2 regions of the Senegalia massiliensis genome follow, and region 1 is predicted to be linked to the other one. Evidence: riboswitches for the same ligand, from Rfam matches in the RefSeq annotation. Region 1 holds a riboswitch; the other holds the start of a gene.
The links. A riboswitch is a leader RNA that binds a small molecule or an ion and turns the genes downstream of it on or off. The one in region 1 is predicted to bind S-adenosylmethionine.
Positions count from the first base shown of each region.

Region 2: linked by a shared signal. The riboswitch ahead of D3Z33_RS13370 (methionine ABC transporter ATP-binding protein) and the one ahead of metK (methionine adenosyltransferase) in region 1 are both predicted to bind S-adenosylmethionine.

Region 1 covers NZ_QXXA01000011.1:172,229-184,510, forward strand. The annotation lists gene D3Z33_RS11185 (hypothetical protein) at 95-370, opposite strand; gene metK (methionine adenosyltransferase) at 431-1,621, opposite strand; SAM riboswitch class I at 1,680-1,779, opposite strand; gene D3Z33_RS11195 (COG2426 family protein) at 1,847-2,320, opposite strand; gene D3Z33_RS11200 (aspartyl-phosphate phosphatase Spo0E family protein) at 2,461-2,625, opposite strand; gene D3Z33_RS11205 (hypothetical protein) at 2,830-3,495, shown strand; gene D3Z33_RS11210 (hypothetical protein) at 3,527-4,264, opposite strand; gene D3Z33_RS11215 (hypothetical protein) at 4,495-5,499, shown strand; gene D3Z33_RS11220 (Gfo/Idh/MocA family oxidoreductase) at 5,536-6,519, opposite strand; gene D3Z33_RS11225 (glycoside hydrolase family 38 C-terminal domain-containing protein) at 6,611-9,250, opposite strand; gene D3Z33_RS11230 (PTS fructose transporter subunit IIC) at 9,305-10,321, opposite strand; gene D3Z33_RS11235 (PTS fructose transporter subunit IIB) at 10,337-10,645, opposite strand; gene D3Z33_RS11240 (PTS sugar transporter subunit IIA) at 10,668-11,132, opposite strand; gene D3Z33_RS11245 (BglG family transcription antiterminator) at 11,123-12,282, opposite strand, start outside.
Region 2 covers NZ_QXXA01000015.1:58,948-71,229, forward strand. The annotation lists gene D3Z33_RS13335 (DNA polymerase ligase N-terminal domain-containing protein) at 1-69, opposite strand, end outside; gene D3Z33_RS13340 (hypothetical protein) at 174-380, shown strand; gene D3Z33_RS13345 (fructose-1,6-bisphosphatase) at 488-2,449, shown strand; gene D3Z33_RS13350 (ferritin-like domain-containing protein) at 2,537-2,878, shown strand; gene D3Z33_RS13355 (family 1 encapsulin nanocompartment shell protein) at 2,920-3,705, shown strand; gene D3Z33_RS13360 (MetQ/NlpA family ABC transporter substrate-binding protein) at 3,738-4,538, opposite strand; gene D3Z33_RS13365 (methionine ABC transporter permease) at 4,551-5,204, opposite strand; gene D3Z33_RS13370 (methionine ABC transporter ATP-binding protein) at 5,188-6,210, opposite strand; SAM riboswitch class I at 6,258-6,358, opposite strand; gene D3Z33_RS13375 (regulatory protein RecX) at 6,484-7,110, shown strand; gene D3Z33_RS13380 (ABC transporter ATP-binding protein) at 7,403-9,202, shown strand; gene D3Z33_RS13385 (ABC transporter ATP-binding protein) at 9,217-11,040, shown strand; gene D3Z33_RS13390 (methyltransferase family protein) at 11,093-11,650, shown strand; gene D3Z33_RS13395 (hypothetical protein) at 11,831-12,282, shown strand, end outside.

The DNA of each region.
Region 1 (12,282 bases):
CACACAATAAAAAAAGCCCACTACCGAACTAATGTTCTTAAGCAGGCTTTCAAGGGGATTTTTATATTAAATTGAGGGAGTTTTCAAAAATGCTTCATTTTAAATATTCTATTTTTATTTCATAATCATCTTTTAAAACATCTATCATATCCATTATTTTAGTATTTTCTTCTTCTATACATATTGTAATAGGACTAAATCTATCCTTTATACTCAGTATTGTATATTCTAAACTCTTCTCATTTTTTACTACTATTTTTATAGGGTGAGTATTTTTTGGAATATTAAATCCTATATATATATTTCTTATGAATTCTATTACACCATATATAAAAAACACATAAACAAAGACATATAATACATAAATCATTTTCTCACCCCTATAATGGATTGATTTATTATATATTATATGTCTTAATATTAATTCTTGTTACTTATTTAATCCTTCTTTTTTTAATATCTCTTTTTTGTCTGTTTTTTCCCAAGGTAAATCAATATCAGTTCTTCCAAAATGTCCATATGCTGCCGTTTGACGATATATTGGTCTTCTTAAATCTAAATTCTTTATAATAGCTGCAGGTCTAAGATCAAAATGTTTTCTAATTAACTTTTCTATTTTTTCTTCTTCTATCTTACCTGTTCCGAAAGTATCTACCATTATAGATACAGGTTCTGCTACCCCTATTGCATATGCAAGTTGTACTTCACATTTTTTGGCAAGATTTGCTGCTACTACATTTTTAGCTACATATCTTGCAGCATATGATGCCGATCTATCTACTTTCGTAGCATCTTTACCTGAAAATGCTCCTCCACCATGACGAGAATAACCTCCATAAGTGTCTACAATTATCTTTCTTCCAGTAAGTCCTGCATCACCTTGTGGTCCACCTATTACAAATCTTCCTGTTGGATTAATAAAATATTTAGTTTCATCATCTAGTAATTCATTTGGCACTACTTCTCTTATTACAAATTCTATTAAATCCTTTTCTATAGTTTCTAAGTCTACTTCTGAACTATGTTGAGTAGATATAACTATAGTATCTACTCTTACAGGTTTGTCATCATTATATTCTATTGTAACTTGAGTTTTTCCATCTGGACGAAGATAATCTAATCTTCCATTCTTTCTAACTTCAGAAAGTCTTTTAGCTAATTTATGAGCAAGTGAAATAGGTAGTGGCATTAATTCTTCTGTTTCATCACAAGCAAAACCAAACATAATACCTTGATCTCCTGCACCTGTATGAGGTAGTTCTTCTCCATTTTCTCCTTTTCTCTTTTCAAGAGATTCATTTACACCCATAGCAATATCAGGAGATTGTTCATCAATAGAAGTAAGTACAGCACAAGTTTCAGAGTCAAATCCATATTTTGCACGAGTATATCCTATCTCTTCAACTGTTTTTCTAACTACTTTTGGAATATCTACATAAGTATTTGTAGTTATTTCACCAGATACAAGTACGAGACCAGTAGTTACAGTAGTTTCACAAGCAACCCTAGCATTTGGATCATCTTTTAATATAGCATCTAAAATTGAATCTGATATCTGATCACAAACTTTGTCAGGATGTCCTTCAGTAACAGACTCTGACGTAAAAAGCCATTTTCTCATTTTTTTCCCTCCTAATTAAAAAAACCTCTTCTAAAAGAAGAGGTATAATTTCACATTTTCCTCATCTTCCAAAGCTTTTGCTTTGTAGGATTTAGCACCGATTTTTCACCGGTTGCCGGGTTTCATAGGGCCTATCCCTCCACCACTCTTGATAAGGCAATCAAGAATTATTAAATTAACATATAAATATTAACATATAATTTATTATTAGTCAATTAATTTTTATTATACAAGTACCATTACTCCTATTGAACTTAATATATACATTATAACCCCTGCTGTAATTACACCAGCTACAATTGTTGGAAATGCAAATTTAAATCTTATATTAAATAAAGATGCTGCTAAAGAACCAGTATAAGCTCCAGTAGTAGGAAGTGGTACTGCCACAAGTAAATATAATCCTAGTAAAGTATATTTTTTCATTCTTTTACTTCTTCTAAGAGTTCTATTTTCTATCCATTCTATAATCCTATCAAACTTATCATACCTTCTTAAAAATTTAAATATTGGTTTTAACAGTAAAAGTAAAAATGGAATAGGTAATATGTTACCTATTATAGATAATATAGTACTTTGAATTGGTGTAAACCCCATACTTACACCAAGTGGTATTGCACCTCTAAGTTCAAATATAGGTGTAGCACCAACTATTATAACCGCTAGTTCCCTTTTTAATAAATCAATTAATTCCCACATAAAATTCTCCTTATAAATTATTCAAATATTATTATACACTATAGAATGTTTAGAATAAACTATTTTAATCATAATTTAAGATTTTCTTAAGAAATAGAATAAAATAAACAAGATAGATCAAACGCTCTATCTTGCTTATTTTATTTCTTTCTATAATATAGACTTATCATTCTGTCTAATCTCTCACTTAATTTTAATATTTCTCTTCTACTTTTTTCCTCCATTATGGCTTGGTGAAGCCTATATCTTAATACCTCTATTTCTTCTTTCAAATTTTTATTCTCATCTATAAATGATACTACCATTTATCCCACTCCTAACCTTGTTAAAGCATTTAATATGCTAACTCAATTAACCCCCCTGTAAATAAAAAGTTATATTTATATATACCCCATATATATTCAAAAAACATCTTTCTATGTTAAATATATATTACGAAATTACCTTATTTTTCAAAAGTATATCTATTCCAAATCGGTCAATAATAATATAAGACTGGAGGAATATATATGAATATAAAAAGGATTTTTTATACGTTTATAATATTATTTTTCACTTTTATTTCTGTATCATTAATGATATATGACAAAATAGAGCTATCAAAAAATCATCATATTAATTATAATGGAATACATAAAATTAAATTACCTCAAAATTTAAAACAAAATACAGAGAAAATAAAACAAGAAAGTGAAATAGAAAAAATAAAAGAAAATACTAAAAAAAAAGAAAATGAACCAACACAAATAAATATTGAAGATAATAATACTGAAACTTTTTCAAAAAATATAATTAGGAAAAAAGATGAATTATTATCTCATATAGAATTTAGTACAGACTACGATAAAAAAACTCAAGAATTTCTTATAAATCAATTGAAACAAGGTATAAAAAGAGCAAAATTAAATCAATTTGAACATAGATTATCAGGAGATAACACTATTAAAGATTTAAATATAAAAGAAATTCAAAATAATTTATCTAAAGAAGATAAAAATACATTAAATAAAATAATAGATAAGTTAGGAACTATAAATAGCATAAAACTTATAAAGATATTAGAAAATGGTTTAACTTCTAAAGAGCAAAAAGAAATACATGACTTATTTAAGGAAAAACTATCTGAAGATGAAATCATATCATTAAATGATATATTAGGTAGATTTATTGATTAAAGGGACTTTTATCCCTTTAATCAAATATCTTTTATTTTACTACAATTCCTCTAATACTTTTTACTTTATGATATATTTGTTGCTTTTGGTTTTTATTCCTTGTTTTAATTATTATAGGGATCTTTGATATTTTATCATACATATAATTTAAAGTATCCTGCAATATTAAATAATCTATATCAAATGTTATGTTTATAAGTTTCACATATTGTATAATAGAATTTAATTCAGCTTTAAAATTTAATTTATTTATTGAAGTAAATCTATAAAATTTATTTATATCAATTGATAATCTTAAACTTGTTGAATCCATTATATTTTTAATTTTATTTGAATTTTCAAATAAACTATAGTCTTCTAAATGTATAAGTATTGGCATTTCATACTTGTAAGCTAAGTCTTCTAATTCAACTATTGTTTGATCAATTAATGATTTATCTATATCAGTTATTAAATGAGATACTAAGTTTACTACTACATGTTCAGTTGGAAGTGACTTAGCCATACTTAAATTCTCTTCTAATATTTCCATAGTAGCATCTCTAAGTCTCTTTTCATTACTTAAAAAGAAAATCATTTCTGGATTATTTTGATTAAATACTGGAAACATATAACTTATTTTTAGAGGATGCTCCTGACAAACTTTTAAAAGCGATGTAATATCTTTTGCACTAGAAAATTTATTAGAAATTTGTATCCAATTTATATTATTTTGTAGGACAAAATTCAAATCCATATGGTCGACGGATATCCCAAGATGTCTATTCATTTTAATCCTCCCTAGTTGACATAATTCTGATAAATTTGAATTGTGATTAAAGCATATTTAGTATACATTATATACCCTAAGAGGGGGATTTGTATACAATATTTTAAATATTTAACTACAATTTTATCCAACAACATTCGACATTTTTCTAAATATATAATGATTTATAATAAGTTTTATGGTATTATTTTAATATAATACAGTTATTTTAATAAATATGGGGGCAAAAGATGTATATGAATAAATATACTTTAATTTTAATCGTTTCAACTTCTTTAATATTTACTTTTGGATGCAGCAATAAAAATTCAGAAGAAAATGTAAAAACTAAGGAAGATAATCAAGTTAATGAACAGCAAATTGTAGAAGAACAACAACAAGTAAATCCTTTATATGATACAGAAAATTTAGTACAATCTAATATGAAAATATTCTTAAATGATAATCTTCTAGACTTAAGTAATACCATAGCAAAAAAACCTTTGAAAAATGATAAAGGAAATATATTACTTCCATTTATATCTTCATATAAATTATTAGATTTTGAAATAGAATTAAATGAAACAGAAGAAGATTTAAGCATTACTGCAATAAATAATTCAACTAAAATATATGTGGCTATAAATAAAGATAAAAATATTAAATCTATTTCTATAAATGATAAAGATTTAAGTGGTGACAGTATTCTAATGTATTTATTAGAAGATCAAAATAAGAAAAATTCAGAACTACTAATCCCCTTTGAATTTATAGCTAAATCTCTTAATACTACTATTGTAGAAGGTAATGAAAAAGATTCTCTAGTATTACACACTAATGATTTTACAAAAAAGCAAGAAAAAATTATAGAAGAAGATAAATTAGAAGACATATTTAGTGATATTGGAATAGGAATTGGCGATTCACTTGATAAAGCTAAAGAAATGTTTGAAGAAGTTGGAGATACAGGAGGCTATCAGGGATCTGACTATTACTCATTTAATAATATAACTATATTTACTGAAATTGGTACAAAAGTAATTACATCAATAGGATTACCTAACTCCACTTACTCTATAGATGAAATTAAACCTGGAGATAGTATAAAAAAAGTTTATGATAAATATGGTAAAAGAAAACCAGTTGAATTTGAAGGAATAACAAGTGTAATATATGAAAATATAAAAGGATATAAAATAGAATATTCATTGAAAAGTGATAATAAAACAATAAGTTTTATTACTATAAGTGAATAAACTTCAAGAGTTCTAGCACTCTTGAAGTTTATTTTATTATTTATCTGCAGGATATATTACTCCCATTTGTTTTCTTGATTCTTCTAATATATTCATAACTATTCTTGATTTTTCAAATGAATTTATATCCGATTGATTTTTTCCCTTTTTTATTAAATCTATAAATTCTGTCGCTTCATAATACATGTTTGGTTTATCCTGTTCTATAGATAAATCCTCTTCTCTACCATCTCTATATATTATTTTAATATTCTTAGGAGTAGGTATCTTATCTATTATCATTGTTCCATCTTCTCCTTGTATTTCACTAGGAGCATATGAGTCTGTTATTTTTGAATGAATTATTAATGCTTCCATATCTTCATAATTAAGTACTACATTACCTTCACCATCTACTCCAGATTCTAATATTACTCCATTTGCATTGATTTTCTCAGGTTTTCCAAACAATTGTACTAAAGGATATATACAGTATACCCCTATATCCATAAGAGAGCCATTTGAAAATTTAGGATTAAACGTATTTGGATTTTCTCCTCTTTTATATGGATCATACCTTGAAGAATACTGACAATAATTCCCTACATATCTTCTAACTTTACCTATTTTATGTAAATTTTCTTTTATTACATTAAAATTAGGCAAAAATGAAGAAACCATTCCTTCCATTAGTAACTTATCATTTTTTTCTGCAACCCTTATCATAGCTTCTAATTCATTTAAGTTTGATGCTATAGGTTTTTCACAAAATACATGCTTTTTATTTTCTAGAAATAAAATAGAATATTTAGCATGGTATGAGTTTGGGCTTGCTATATAAACTGCATCTATATCATCTGATTTTGCCATTTCTTCTATATCTGTATAAATATTTTTTACATCATATTTTTCAGCAAATTCATAAGCCTTTTTTTCTGTTCTTGAATATACTGCATTTAATTTAAATTCTTTATTTATATTAGCTGATTTCAAAAACTCATCTGTAATCCAACTAGTACCTACTGTTCCAAATCGTATCACTAAATCATCCCCTTATATATTTTTATATTTAAATTATATCATAATAAATTATCCCCTAAAAAACTTATCTTAAGTTTTTAGGGGATATATTTTATTTATTCTGTTTAAATTTTAAATTTAATATTTCATTACTCTTTATTCTCTTTATATAAATAGTATTTTTAATTATTTTAAGATTTTTATTAGTATTTATATTTTCTTCTTTCAAATTAACTAAATTAACATCACTAAACTTTTCTCCATCGTATTCAATTTCCACATCATTTATATTTTCATTAAGACTGTTATAAATACGTAATACTATTCCTTCATCACTTTCTGCTTTTTTAATAGCACTTGTACCTAATAATGGATTTTTTATTTTAATTGGATAGTAAGTATCTGATAAACCCTTATTTTTATATTCAATATTTTGTAACTGGCTATAGTGAAGTGGATATACATAGTTTTCAGCATTAATATTCATTTCATTTATACTATTTATAGGGCAAATAGAATATTCCATTTCAAATTTTCCTATCATATTACTCTTTGGAGTCTTTACATGTAATCCTGACCTTCTCCCAGGTCTATTAACTAAATCCTGTTTCCCCATATAGCTAGTTCCACATAACAATGTTAATGCTATTTTAGGTTTACCTTCATCTAATATTTCATATTGAGGTAAGCCTCTATTAATTACTTGTAACCCATTTTTACCATCAAATACTCCTACAAATTTATGCTGATTATATATTGGGTAATACTTTTCTTGCCAATTTTCCTTTCTCCAATATTCTACTTGTTTTAAATAATTTTCTCTTTCCATAACTCCAAATTGCTGATCTACATAGTGGATATTTGACTCAATATTTCCATCAAATAATACTTGTATTCTATGATCTTTAATATTATTATTAATTACAGTTTTTATATCTAATCTCTTACTATTTTTATAAATAGTTATAAAAGATTCTATAACTGTATTTTCCTTTTTCTCAGATCTATATTCATTATAAGTATTAATAGGGAAATTTAATGAATAAGTTATTTTTATTTGAGATTGAATATGCCCCTCATATATCTTTTCTATTTTTGCTATTTGTCCTTTAGAATAGATAACCTCATCTTTTACAGGAGGAGAGTAATCATATTCATCACCAGCATTTCCACCTTCTTTGAATATGTGTTGATTATAATAAGTTTTATCATTTTCTTTATCTAATACATCTAAACTTCCATCTTTATTTATATTTATTTTAATATATTCATTTTCAAGAGTATTGTCATTTACTATTAAACTTTTTTCATTATTATTGTTAAACTTAACTTCATTGATATAATAAGTTTTATAACCAAACCCTTCAATTTCAGGAGTAAAACTAAATTTAACTTTATAATATTCTTTAGATTCATTTTTACCTACAAAATGACTTTCTATCATATAATCATTTAAATCTACTTTTTCAGTTCTTAATAGTTGATGATCACATTCTAAACCTTTATCATCCTTTAATATAAATTTAGTAGATTCTAATAATGCTTCTATTACCAATGTATCTTTTCTTGAATTAATTATTGTATTAAATACAGTTATTGGTATTCCTTTGTCACTTTGAAAATTTATATTAGATAAAATTTCATTTGTTTTTTCTTCTATAATAGTGGTACCTATTTGATTTGATTTATTATATCTCATTTCCATTTCATCATGTGTAATATCAGTACATACATTTCCTATAGAATCATGTGCTTGATTTTGAATTATATTTTTCCATCCATGATTTATCAAAGAATTATTATAATAAGAACCATATAATGTTCCTATAGAAGATAATGGTTCTACATATTTTTCATATAATCTTTGTGATATAAAATTTTGTCCTTTTATATCAAGACGAGTAGAGCCAATACTTGCGTGTACTCTCATGAATTTGCCTTTTCTAAATTCACCTTTATAAGTTTCAAAATCCATACTAGTTTTTTTAACATCTTTAATATAATCTTCTAATGTTGAAAATATAAATTTATATCCTTCTGAACCATACTTTTCATTCAAATCTTTAATAATTATAGGTAAATCTTTATTTGGTTCTCTTTGATCATAACCACATAACATGAGTATTTGCCCAGTATGTGTCATATCTTTTTGTGCTTTAATGTTAGTTTCTACTACATTTTTACTTTCATCCATTTTTAATGATAACCATTTGGCATTTTCATATCCTAAAGGTAAATAATGACCTAAAACCTTAGTTTCATCTAGTCCTTCCCAATAAAATTCCTTTTCATTTATATCTTCATCTGATATTCCTCTCCATATAACTGCATCATTAATATCAAATCCCTTTAAAACTTGAGGAATCTGTGCAGATTGTCCAAATGAATCAGGTAAATACCCTATATTCATTACAGAACCAAATTCTTCTGCGATATTAATGCCTATGAGTAAATTCCTTATAAGTGATTCCCCGCTTGGAATAAATTCATCTGGTTGTATATACCATGGCCCTACAATTATTCTTTTTTGTTCTATAAGTTCCTTTAACCTTTCTTTATTTTCAGGCCTTATTTCTAGATAATCTTCTAATATTATAGTTTGTCCATCAAACATAAAAGATAAATAGTTTTCATTGTTTTCTAGTAAGTCAATTAAGTCATCCATAACTCTAATCAGTTTAACTCTATATTCTTCAAATGTTTTATGCCATTCTCTATCCCAATGTGTATGTGATACTATATGAAATTTCAATTTTAAACCTCCTATTTTAAATCCACCCTCTATATTTAGAGGATGGATCATATTTTATCCCATTAAATTAAATTCTGCTCCTTCTTGATCTTTTTCTATATCAGATTCTTTTCTTAAAAATGCTACTGATAATGCAATTATTACTACTCCTACAATAAACCCTATTAGCCAACTAATTGGATTATTAACTAAAGGTAATGCCCAGATTCCAATAGCTGCTGGTATTGTAGATGATGCTCCTAATACTAATGATACAGCTGCTCCTATACCTGTACCAATTACAATAGATGGTATTACTTTAAATGGGGTAGTTACTGCATAGGGTATAGCACCTTCTGAAATTCCTAAAGAACCCATAAATGCTGCAGGTATAGCATTTGCTTTTTCTGCTTTAGTAAATTTATTAGGTTTAATTGCTGTAGCAATTGCAAGGCCTATAGGTGGTGCCATTATTCCTACCCATGCTGCTGCCATTGGTTCATATATACCTTCTGCTAAAGTTGCATATGCAAATGCTAATGCAACCTTATTTACAGGTCCACCCATATCAAATGCCATCATAGCTCCTATTATAAATCCTAAAATTGCTAAATTTGCTCCTTTTAATGATACTAACCAATTTTCAAGTCCAGTCATAGCTGGTGTTAATGGTATTGATATTAAATACATAACTACTGCTGTTAATGCTACACCTAAAACTGGAATTATCATAATAGGCTTTATTACTGCTAAACTTTTATGAATTGGTATTTTCTTTAATCTATTTACTATCCACCCAGCAAAAAAGCCAATTAATATACCACCAATATACCCAGTACCTAATTCTCTTGCCATAACTCCACCTACAAAACCTACTGTAATTCCTGGTCTATCTGCTATAGAATATGCAATAAATCCAGCTATTGCAGGTACCATTAATTGAAGAGACCATACTCCTATATTCACTAATTTTTCAGCAATAAACCCTTCTTCTCCCAATATAATTCCAATTGATAATAATATACCTCCTGCTACAACAAAAGGAATCATATATGAAACCCCTGTCATTAAATGTCTTTTAAATTTATCCATGATTTCATCTCCTTATCATTTTACTTTTGACTCTGCTTTTTCTATTACTTTTTTAGCATTTTTAAGTACTTTTTTAGTAGATACTTCTATTTTTGTTAAATTATCAAACCTATTCATCTTTCCTATATGAGCATCAATTGCAAGGATAGCTACATCAGCTTCATTTATTGCATCTACCGGTAACTCGTCTTCTATCCCCATAGCTCCCTGTGTCTCTACTTTTATGTTATGTCCTAATTCCTTTGCAGCATCCTCTAATGCTTTTTTTGCCATAAATGTATGAGCTACTCCTGATGGACATGCTGTAACTGCTACTATTTTCATATTGCATCTTCCTTTCTTCCTTTTATTTAAAAATATTTTCCATTAATTTTAATACTTCTTCATCACTCTGAGCATTTTTTAAATCTTGTCTAAAATCTTCTTCCATTAATTTCATTGATAATTTTGATATTATTTTAAGATGTGTATTATTGCCTTCTTTTTCTGGTACTGCAAGACCAATTACTAAATCTACAGGCTTACCATCTAAAGATTCCCAATCTATAGGTTTAGATAACTTCAATATAACTATAGTTGGTTTTATTACTGCCTTTGTTTTTGCATGAGGTATAGCTATTCCATATCCTACACCTGTAGTAAATTCCTCCTCCCTTTCTAATATTTTTTCATAATATAAATCTTTTGAGTCTAATCTATTATCTAAGTTTACAATTCTTACAATTTCTTGTAACACTTCTTGTTTAGTTGTTCCATGAAATTTTCTATTGATTAAATTCTCATTTATTAATTCAGTTAAACTTAGTTCCATTTATTCTGCTCCTCCTTTTCTATTGTGAATTTACTATAAAATTCTTTAAAACTTTTTGAATTTATCAATTGAGATACATGAGCAGATGACTTTGTTGCCTTGTATATTGTATTAAATAATTTTTCAAAAGAATTTGTCATATTTTTAGATAAAACTAAAATTAATACTAATTGCACTTTCCTATCCTCTTCCCATTCAATAGCGTTTTTCAATATACCAACACAAACTGAAGATTTGATATTAGTAGCTTTTAGAGGATGCGGGATAGCTATTAAATTACCGATTGCTGTAGAAGATACTTCTTCTCTTTGAAATATGGATTCTTGAATATCACTATTTATATATCCTTCAAAAGTCATCTTGTTAGTTAAAAATTTAATCACATCGGTTTTATTTTTGAAATCTAAATTTGTGAAAAATAAATCTTCTTTTAAAAAATTTTTTAAACTCTTTTGTGATCGTGTATATTTATATGAATTTTCTATTTTATTTCTTATATATATTAAATCTTCATCATCTAATATTGTTTTAACTAAAATGACAGGTATACCAATTTCTTCTTGTATAGGTATAGTAGTGAGAATTATATCAGGTTTTATATTTTTAACTTTATCTAACTCATGCAACGGATATGTTCCTATGAAATTTGCATTTATACTAAGTGAATTTTTAAATTTTGCTAATAATAGATTCGCAGTTCCCATACCCGAAGAACAAATGATAGCTATATTTTTTGTTTTTTGATTATATCTTTTTTTCCTCTCTAAAGCTCCACCAAAATGCATAGCTATATAGCCAATTTCATCTTCATTTATTACGTAATTAGTTTCTTTTTTGATAACATTTGTAGCAATAATCCCAATTTGAAAGGCTAAAGGATATTTGTTTTTTATATCATTTATTAATGGATTTCTAATATTCATATTATACTTTGCTCTATGGAGTGTTGGTTTTAGATGTAATGCTAAATTATATATCAATTTATTGTCATTATTGAAATCCATATTTAATTTATTTTTTATTTCATTTATTATTTTAGAAATTAGAATTTTAATTTGATCATCTATTAAGTGAAGTAATTCTTTTTCTTCATCTTTTTCTAATAATTTACTCCCTAGCAAATGCATAGTTATATAACATGTTTCTGATT
Region 2 (12,282 bases), on a different contig from region 1:
ACCTGTAGGTTCAGTTGTATTATTAAAGTTTCTTTTATTTTTATATTCTTTTAAATTATCTTTTTTCATTTAATCATCTCCTATTATGTATGTACCAAAAAAACATAAATATAAACTTAAATGTTTACAATAAGATGTTATAATATATTTAGATATGATTGGAGGAATTATAAATGGAAGATAATAAATTGCAATGTGAAGGTTGTGGAAGGAATTGTTTTATAACTTTAAAAAAAGAAAATAATGAATATTATATAGAAGGCAATAAATGTATTGGTGGGGAAGAGCAAGCAAAGTCTAAATGGGGCTTTCTAAAACAAAAATCCTCTTTGGAAAAGCCTAAAAAGAAAGGATTTTTAAAGAAACTATTTAATAAATAGATGGATTAATCCATCTATTTTATTAGCTTTAATTGTGTTATACTATATATTAATAATACATAATAAATGAGGTGAGAAGATTGAATAAAATCAAAATAGACGAATTAATGAAAGATAAGGATTATTTGAAGTTATTAGCTGAAGAATATCCAACTATATCTTCAGTTTCATCTGAAATAATAAATTTGAATGCAATATTAAATCTTCCTAAAGGTACTGAGCATTTCCTAACTGATATCCATGGGGAATATGAAGCTTTTAGTTATGTACTTAGAAATGCATCAGGAGTTTTAAAGCTTAAAATAGATGATCTTTTTGATGACGAATTAACTAACGAAAAAAAGAAAAAATTAGCTACACTTTTATACTATCCAGAAGAAAAATTAGATTTAATAAAAAAAGAAGCAGTTGATATAGATAGTTGGTATAAAGATACATTGATAAGGTTAATAAAAATTTGTAGAGTAGTTTCTTCAAAATATACACGTTCAAGAGTAAGAAAAATGTTACCAAAGGATTTTTCTTATATTATAGAAGAATTATTACATGAAGAAGAAGAAAGATTAAACAAGCATGATTATTTTCATAACATTATCCATACAATAATAGACATAGATAGAGCAGATGAATTTATAATAGCTATTTCAAATTTAATTCAAAGACTTGCAATTGATAGACTTCATATAATTGGAGATATATATGACAGAGGGCCATTATCTCATAAAATATTAGATGATTTAATACTAAGAAGAAGCTTTACAGATATTCAATGGGGTAATCATGATATATTATGGATGGGGGCAGCAGCAGGTTCACTTGCTTGTATTACAAATGTAGTAAGAATAGCTTTAAGATATGCAAATTTAGCTACATTAGAAGAAGGATATGGAATAAACTTATTGCCTCTTGCTACATTTGCACTTGATATATATAAAGATGATGAATGCAAAAACTTTATTCCTAAAAAACCTATAGAAAATTATTATCAAGAAAAAGACTTAGAATTACTTTCAAAAATGCATAAAGCAATTTCTATAATTCAATTTAAAATAGAAGGACAAATTATAAAAAATAGTTCTAATTATAAAATGGAACATAGACTTTTACTTGATAAAATAGATTATAATAATTTTAGTATTACAATAGAAGATAAAAATTATAAATTAAATGATAAAAACTTTCCTACTATAGATCCAAATAATCCATATATATTAACCAAACAAGAAGAGAGGATACTAAATAGAATAAAAGAATGTTTTTTAGAAAGTGATAAACTACAAAAACATATAAAATTCCTCTATTCTAATGGAAGTATGTATTTAAAATATAATTCAAATCTTTTATATCATAGTTGTATACCATTAAATGATAAAGGAAAATTTAGAAAAGTTGAATTAGGGGATGAAAAATTATATGGAAAGAAATTATTTGATAAACTTGATTTTCTAGCGAGAATGTTCTATTTCAATAATGATCAAATAGATAAAAAATTATATGGGGAAGATATAATGTGGTATTTATGGTGTAATGGTGATTCCCCACTTTTCGGTAAGGATAAGATGACTACTTTTGAGAGATATTTTATTGAGGATAAAATGACACATATTGAAAAAAAAGATCCATATTATAAGTTTAGGGATAATGAAAATGTATTAAATAATATATTAGAAGAATTTGATTTAAATCCTTACTCATCCCATATAATAAATGGGCATGTACCTGTAAAGGCTTCAAGTGGAGAAAGTCCAATAAAAGCTAATGGTAAATTACTAGTTATTGATGGTGGTTTTTCAAAAACATATCAATCAAAAACAGGACTTGCAGGGTATACATTAATATATAATTCATATGGAATTAGACTTGCATCTCATGAACCATTTGAGTCTAAGATAAAAGCGATTAAAGAAGAAAAGGATATATTATCAACATTAGAATTACTTGAAAAAATGGATAAGAGAAAATATATATATGATACTGATAAAGGTAAAGAGTTAGAAGAAAGAGTAGAATATCTTAAAAAGTTATTGTCAGCTTACAGAATGGGATTAATAAATGAAAATGTACAATGATTTTTTGAAATAGATTTTTGTTTAACAAACAATATTCAGGGTAATATTTGTTAAGGAAAGACTTATTATATTAGGAGGGATTTTAATATGAAGGATTATCATGAGCCAATGGAGTTATTAGATGAGCATACTAGAGATTGTGTTAGAGCATTAAATAGTTTAAGAGAAGAGGTAGAGGCAGTAGATTGGTACCATCAAAGAGTTGCTGCTGCTACAGATGAGCAATTAAAAGCTGTTATGGCACACAATAGAGACGAAGAAATAGAACATGTAGCTATGACATTAGAATGGTTAAGAAGAAATATGGATGGATGGGATGAAGAATTAAGAACTTATTTATTTACTGATGATCCAATTCTTGAAGTAGAAGAAAAAGCTGAAGCTGAAGAAGATAGCAATACTGATTTAGGAATTGGAAAATTAAAATAATATTAGTTATTTAATTTTATTTTTTTGAAAGGAGAATTGTTATGTTAAAAAGAAATTTAGCACCTATATCAGAGAATATGTGGCAAGAGATTGATCAAAGAGCAAAAGAAGTACTTTCAAATTATTTATCCGCAAGAAAAGTAGTTAATGTTTCAGGACCAAAAGGTTGGGAGTACAATGCAATTTCAGAAGGACGATTAGAGCCTATTGAATGTGAAGAGGAAGTATGCTCAGGGGTATATAAAGTAAAACCTTTAGTAGAATCTAGAGTAGAGTTTGAGTTAAATAGATGGGAAATGGATAATTTAGAAAGAGGAGCAAAGGATGTAGATTTAGATAATCTTGAAGAAGCTGCTAAAAAAATAGCTTTATTTGAAGAAAAAGCTATTTTTAATGGGTTTAAAAAAGGAATGATAGAAGGTCTTAAGGATGCTTCATCTCAAGAAAAAATGAACTTTGGTAATAGCGGAGATGATATATTAAAATCAGTATCTCAAGCTATGATAAAACTTAATAGAGCATTTGCTGGTAAGCCTTATGTTCTTGTTGTAGGTGAAGAAGCATACCAAAGAATAAACGCAAATTGTATGGGCTATCCATTACTTAAAAGATTAGAAGATTTATTAGGAACAGAAATTGTATATAGTCATGTAGTAGATGGAGCATATTTATTACCATATAATCATGAAGATTTAGAAATGACTATAGGAAAAGATCTGTCTATAGGATATCAAAATAGTGATAATGAAAAAGTTAAATTCTTTATAACAGAATCATTTACATTTAGAGTATTAGATCCTAATATAATTATAGAATTTACTTTATAAATCATATTAAAAAGACTCCCTAGGGAGTCTTTTTAATATGCAGTAACCACGCCACCATTATAATTTTCCTCTATAAAGTTTTTAATTTCATCACTTTGAAGAGCTTTAACTAAAACTTCTAAATTTTTATTATCTTTATCTTCTGGTCTTATAGCTATTATATTGGCATAAGGAGACTCTTTTCCTTCAAGTAGTATAGCATCTTCTGTAGGCACCAAATCAGCCTCTAAAGCATAGTTCCCATTTATTACAGCTAAGTCAACATCATCAAGTGACCTTGGTATTTGAGCTGCTTCAAGTGCTTTAAATTCTAGTTCCTTAGGGTTTTCTACTATGTCTTTCTCTGTTGCAAGTAAACCGGCTTCTTTATCTAATTGTATTAATCCTTCATTTTCTAAAAGTAAAAGAGCACGACCGCCATTTGTAGGATCATTTGGTATAGCAATTGTACTTCCTTTTTCAATTTTTTCTACATCTTTATATTTGTCAGAATATAGACCTAATGGCTCTACGTGAATCTTTGCAAGGGCAACTAGATCAGTATCATTTTTTTCATTAAAATCTTCAAGATAAGGTGTATGTTGAAAGAAATTTGCATCTAATTCACCATCTGAAAGAGCTAAATTTGGTTTTACATAGTCAGTAAATTCAACTATTTCTAAAGTTATACCATCATCTGCTAACTTTTCTTTTACTTCATTTAATAGTTCTGAATGAGGAATAGGAGTTGCTCCTATTTTTAAGGTGCTTACATCTTCTTTTTCCTCTGCCTCGTTACCACATCCTACAAAGATTAATGTTACTAAAGATAATACGATTAATAATTTTTTCATTTTATCATACTCCTAACGATTTTCTAATAATTTAAATGCTATTTTATTACCTAAAGATTGTACACCTTGGACTAATATTATTATGGCTATAACTGCAATAAGCATTACACTTGCATCAAAACCATAATAACCATATCTTATTGCTAAATATCCAAGGCCTCCAGCTCCAATGGCTCCTGCTATAGCTGAATAGCCAATTAAATTTATAATAGTTAAAGTCATACCTAATATTAATGAAGGTAAAGCTTCAGGTACTAAAACTTTAAATATTATTTGCCTTGTAGTAGCTCCCATAGATAAAGATGCTTCTATTACTCCATAACTTACTTCTTTCAATGAAGATTCAACTACACGTGCAATAAAAGGAGCTGCTGCTATAGATAGTGGAACTATAGTTGCTGTATTTCCAATGGAAGTTCCTACAATTAATTTTGATAAAGGTGATAATATCAACATAAGTATTATAAATGGAAAGGATCTTCCAATATTTACTATGAAGTCTAATATGCTATTTAATTTTAAATTAGGCACTAAACTATTTTTTTGAGTAATAAATAATATTATCCCTAATGGAAAACCTAGCAAAAATCCAAATACAGAAGATAATGATACCATAAATAATGTTTCTAATAGGGGGGTATATATAAGATCAAATATCTCTTTCATTTGTTATCACCTCTGCTTTCACATTATTTTTAGTTAAAAAATTTATGCTTTTATTTATTTCTTCCTGATTGCCATTTATTTGTATGGTTAAATTACCAACACTTGTGCTTATAAGTTTATCTATATTTCCAGAAAGAATATTTATTTCTACATTAAAATCTTTTGCTATTGTTGATATTATAGGTTTTTTTGAAGATTCTCCTATAAAAGTTAATTTGAATAATTTGGAGTTTTCAGTATTAGTAATATCTAACTCTTCTATATCATCATTATGCATAGATTCTATAAGTCTTTTAGTAATATCTGTTTTAGGATTGAAAAATACTTCATCTACATTACCCTTCTCTACAATTTCTCCATTTTCCATAACAGCTACTTTATCACAAGTTCTTTTAACAACTTCCATCTCATGAGTTATCATAATGATTGTAAGGTTTAATGTTTTTTGTAACTTTCTTAAAAGTTCCAATATCGATTTTGTTGTTTCAGGATCAAGTGCAGATGTAGCTTCATCTGATAATAATAAATTAGGTTTATTTGCTAGAGCTCTTGCTATTGCTACTCTTTGTTTTTGTCCTCCGCTTAGTTGCGATGGATAAGCATATTTTTTATCACTCAGTCCTACAAGTTCTAATAAGTCGTTTACTCTTTTAGATATTTCATTCTTATCTACTTTTGCAATTTGTAAGGGAAATGCAACGTTGTGAAATACATTTTTTGAACTCAATAAATCGAAGTGCTGGAATATCATACCTATTTTTTTTCTTGTTTTTAATAATTCTTTTTTATTTAAATTAGTAATATCAATATCATTTATATAAATATTCCCTTTATCAACATTTTCTAATCTATTAATAGTTCTTATAAGAGTTGATTTACCAGCACCACTTAGGCCAATAATTCCATAAATTTCACCATTTTTAATATTTAAATTTATATCTTTAAGAGCTACTATATTTTTATCTTTAGTCTTATACTCTTTATATACATTTTTAAGTTTTATCATATTTTCCTCCTTAATAAAAAAAATCCTCTATGAAAGAGGATTTTCCTCCCTCATCTTTCGGCATATGCCGCTGGAATTAGCACCTTATGCATAATGCATTGGTTGCTGGGTTTCATAGGGCCAGTCCCTCCACCTCTCTAGATAAGAGTTTCGATATTTTTTTATTGTTTTCAATTATATATCTATAATTATTATATGTCAACAAGAAATATTCTTTTTTTTAGAACAAATTTATGAGATAATATTTTTAATAGATATAGGGAGGTAAATTAAATGCCTAAAATTACAGATATTAAAGATTCCAAAAAAACAACAGAAAGAGTTCATATATATATAGATGGGGAGTATTTTAAAACTACATTGAAAGAAATAAGTTTTGGATTGAATTTATATATTGGAAAAGATATTGAAAGAAGCATATTAGATGAAATGATTTTAAAGGAAGACTTTATAAAGTGCAAAAACAAAGCATTACAGATAATAAGTGCAGCTCCACAAAGTGAAAAAAATTTAAATATCAAATTAAAAAAATATAATTTTAATGAAGATATAATTGATAAAGTTATTAAAAATTTAAAGGAATACAATCTAGTAAATGATAAAAATTTAGCTAGTTCTATTATAAAGGATAAGAGAAATTTAAGTCACTTTGGAAAAAGAAAGATATATTATGATCTAATAAAAAAAGGAATCGATGAAAGGATTGCTCAAGAAGAAATCTCTAAGTTAGAGGATAATGATTTAGAATTAGAAAATGCAGTATTTCTTTCTAAGAAAAAAGTAAAATTGATAAAAGAGGAAGATAGAAATAAGGTTTACCAAAAATTAGCAAGACATTTAACATATAAAGGCTTTAGTTATGATATAGTAAAAAAAGCTATAGAAAAAACTCTGAAATAAATATTTTTTAAAAATACTTGAAATTTTCTAAAAACTGTATTATAATTATATTGGTAAATAACTTAAAGGAGGTCGTAAAAATGAAAATGCTCAATATGAATAAATTTATAAAAATTAAATATAATACGACCTACACAAGTTATATCTAATATTAACTTAATTTTATCTGTAGGTATGTAGATATCTATGGTTTTTTTATGTCTAATTATCAGAAAATAAAAATGATTATGTATTAAAGGCGATGGATTTATAAATCTATCGCCCTTTTTTATGAACAAGGAGTGTGAAAAGATTGAATAGTTTAAAATTATTATGGAAATTCATGAAAGGAAATAAGTTGCTTTATCTAGCTTCTATATTAAGCATAGGAATTGCAACATTGGCATCAATAATTAACCCTTTAGTATTAAAAATTTCAATTGACTCAGTTATTGGTGATAATCCTATAGATGCGCCAAATATAATTGTAAATATGATTAATAGTATAGGAGGAGTAGTAGTACTTAAAAGAAATTTATGGATATTAGCATTTGCATTAATTTTTCTTACTATAATTCAAGGTATATTTTTATACACAAAAGGAAAGTGGTCAAATAGTGCTGCAGAATCTATTGCTAAAAATATTAGAGAAAAATTATATGATCATATTCAAAACTTACCTTATAATTATCATGTTAAGGCAGAAACTGGAGATCTTATTCAAAGGTGTACATCTGATTTAGATACAATCAGAAAGTTTTTAGCTATACAATTTGTAGAAATAGGAAGAGCAGTTTTTATGATTATATTTATCGGTATAATAATGTTTTCTTTGGATGTTAAAATGGCATTTATATCGATGTCAGTAGTGCCAATAATATTTTCTTTTTCAGTAATATTCTTTTTGATGGTAAAAAAGGCATTTAAGCTTTCTGATGAAGCTGAAGCAGAATTATCAACAGTGCTTCAAGAAAATTTAAATGGTGTAAGGGTAGTAAGAGCTTTTTCAAAAGAAAAATTTGAAATAGAAAAATTTGATGAAAAGAATGAAAACTTTAGATATTTAACCTATAGATTAATTAAGCTTTTAGCAGGATATTGGGCTTTATCTGACCTGTTAAGCTTAATACAAATTGCACTTGTTTTAATATTGGGAGTTTATTGGACTGTTAATAATGAGATAACACTTGGTACATTAGTTGTATTTACTACATATGAAGGAATGCTTTTATGGCCTGTAAGACAATTAGGTAGAATTTTAACTGATTTAGGTAAGTCATTAGTTTCACTAGATAGAATAGGAGAGATACTGGAAAATCCTATTGAAAAAAAAGAAAGTCATGAGATTATGCCTAAAATAAATGGGAATATTGAATTTAATAATGTTTCTTTTTCATATGAAAATTATAATAAAACATTAAATAATGTATCATTTAAAGTGAAAAAAGGTGAGACAATTGCAATAATGGGGAAAACTGGTTCAGGTAAATCCTCATTAGTACATTTACTTGCTAGATTATATGATTATGACTCAGGATCCATAAAGATTGATGATATAGAATTAAAAAATATAGATAAAAAATGGATTAGAAAAAATATAGGAATAGTATTACAAGAACCATTCTTATACTCAAGAAGTATAAAAGATAATATAAGTATTGCAAATTTAAAAGCTAAAGAGAATGAAATTGTTGAGTCTGCAAGAATTGCATCTATACACAATGTAATATTAGGCTTTAATAAAGGTTACGAAACTCCTGTAGGAGAAAAAGGTGTTACTTTATCCGGTGGACAAAAACAAAGAATAGCAATAGCAAGAACTATTATAAATGATAGTCCAATATTAATTTTTGATGATTCATTAAGTGCAGTAGATACAGAAACTGATTTAACAATAAGGAGTGCTTTAAAAATGAGAAAAAAAGATGTGACTACATTTATAATTTCTCATAGAATTACTACTGTAGCTGAAGCAGATAGAATTATAGTATTAGAAGATGGAAAAATTGTTGAAATGGGAAACCATAGTCAATTAATTAAAAGAAATGGTTTATATAAAAAGGTATTTAAGATTCAAAATGGTCAAAATTTTGAAAAAGAAAATATAGTATAAAATGGGGTGACAATATGACAGGTTTTAAAGAAGAAGAATACAGTAAGAATTTAAATATAGGTATTTGGAAACGAATATTTAAATATATGAAAAATTATAAGAAGCATTTATACTTATTAGGATTTATAATGCTGAGTGTAGCAGCTATAGATATAATATTTCCATTGATGACAAAAAGGGCAATTGATAATTATGTGGTACCAGGGAATACAGATGGTTTAATTCGTTTTTCATTTATATATTTAGTGTTAATATTAATTCAAGTTATAAATGTAGGTGCTTTTATTGCAGTTGCAGGCAAAGTAGAAATGGGAATTCAATATGATATAAGGAAATTAGGCTTTAAAAAGCTACAAGAATTGTCATTTACTTATTATGATAAAACACCAATAGGGTGGATTATGGCAAGAATGACTTCTGATGTAAGAAGATTGGGAGAAACTATATCTTGGGGGATTGTAGATTCTGCATGGGGACTTACATTTATGTTAGGAGTAGGAATAGTTTTATTTGTTTTAAACTTTAAATTAGCTCTTATTACACTTTCTGTTGTTCCTGTATTAGCTATTATAAGTGTTTATTTTCAAAATAAAATATTAAACTCTTATAGAGGAGTAAGGAAACTAAATTCACAGATTACAGGTGCATTTAGTGAAGGAATATCTGGAGCTAAAACTACAAAAACTTTAGTTAGAGAAGAAGAAAATTTAAAAGAATTTAAAAATTATACATCAAGTATGAAATTGATATCCATAAGGGCTGCAATATTTTCGGCTTTATTTTTACCAATAGTGCTAACTCTTGGTAGTATAGGTACTGGACTTGCATTATGGTTTGGAGGAAGAGCTGTAGTTTTTGGAGAAATTACCTATGGTACACTTGTAGCATTCTTATCCTATACAGCATTGTTTTTTGAGCCAGTTAGAGAATTAGCTCGTGTATTTGCAGAACTACAATCTGCTCAGGCTTCTGCTGAAAGAGTATTATCATTAGTAGAAATGACTCCAGATATAAAAGATACTAAAGATGTTATATTAAAATATGGAGACATTTTAAATCCTAAAGAAGAAAATTGGGAAAATATTAAAGGGGATATAGAGTTTGAAAATGTATCATTTCAATATCAAAATGGAGAAAAAGTATTAGATAACTTTAATTTAAAAATTAATGCAGGGGAGACAGTTGCTTTAGTTGGTGAAACAGGTTCTGGAAAGAGTACAATAGTTAATTTAGCATGTAGATTTTATGAACCAACTGAGGGCAAAATTTTGATTGATGGAGTAGATTATAAAAGTAGATCATTGTCTTGGTTACATTCTAATATTGGTTATGTTCTTCAAAGTCCTCATCTTTTTAGTGGAACTATAAGAGAAAATATACGTTATGGCTCTAAAAATGCAAGTGAAAACGACATAATAGAGGCTGCAAAAAGAGTAAATGCTCATGAATTTATTGAAAAATTAGAAAAGAAATATGATACTGAAGTTGGTGAAGGTGGAGGTAAATTATCTACTGGTCAAAAACAATTAGTATCTTTTGCTCGTGCTATAGTATCTAATCCATCAATATTTGTATTGGATGAAGCAACGTCGTCTATTGATACTGAAACTGAGAAGAAAATACAATATGCAATAGAAAAAGTTTTGAAGAATAGGACTAGTTTTATAATTGCTCATAGATTATCTACTATAATAAATGCAGATAAAATACTAGTAGTTAAAAATGGTAAGATAATAGAGCATGGAAATCATAATGAGCTATTAAAGTTAAAAGGTTATTATTATAAACTTTATACAAATCAATTAGAAGAACAAAATACTAAAGAATCATGGGTTTAAAATAAGTTTAATTTTTACAATATGAGGTAAATATATTATAAGGAGGTGCTTTATGAGCTTAAGTATATTTGATTATATTTTTATAATTATTAGTGTTTTATGGTTATTAGAATTTTTATTTTATCCTTCGATTAATAGAAAGGATGAAATAAAAAAAGATACATTTTATATGATTTTAGTTACTATTTTACTTATAGTTATTATTAATAGTGTAATGACTTATTTTAATATAGGAATAATCTATATTAAATGGATTAAAGTAGTGGCATTAATAATTTACTCTTTAGGATTGATTTTAAGGTATTGGTCATTATTCATAATTGGAAAAAAATTTTCAAGGTATGTGCAAGTAGACGAAACCCAAGATTTAGTAATTAAAGGCCCATATAGAATATTAAGGCACCCCTTATATTTAGGATTATATTTGCTTACAATATCAATACCACTTTATACTGAAAATTTTTTAGTTTTTATTTTCTCTGCATTTATTATGTTTAGAATACTTAAAATGAGAATGGATGAAGAAGAAATTATTATGGAAAAAGTTATAGGGGAAAGGTATATACATTGGAAAGAGAAAAGATTTAAGTTTATTCCTTTTATTTACTAGAAAAAGAAGGATTTAAATTTTATTTAGATCCTTCTTTTTTTATTATGGAAATTTGATCAGTAATAAATGTTAAAAATCTAAAATTAGAAAACAATGTATAATAATTATTTTAAATTCGTTATATTATACTATTTTTACTTTGAAGAAAAAGGAGTATAATATAATTGGGGGTGAATAAAATTGTCATTTAAAGATATAAAATTAAATTATGATATTATGGCTAAAAATAATATACCATTATTAGTTAATAGTTTTGAGTGGAAAAAGATGTTTGGGAATTTAGATAATAATGATATTCAAAATGCTAAAAAAGAATTATTAGAACATTTGAGAAATCAAAGAAAATATAAAAGTGATCTAAAAAAGTTACAAAATAAAAAAAGAGATATTATGGTTGATATAGTTAATTTATCTCATAAAGTAAATAATAATGACAAGAATTCTATAAGTAAATTAGAACTATCAAGAAGTGAAATGTTAGAAATAAATAAAGAAATAGAAAATCTGGAAATAGAATTAGACAATATGCCTAGTAAAATAAGACATTCTAATTTTGAGCTATTAAATATAACAATAAAGATAGCATATCAAGATTTAAAAATAAAGGAAAAAAAATTAGTACCAATTTATAA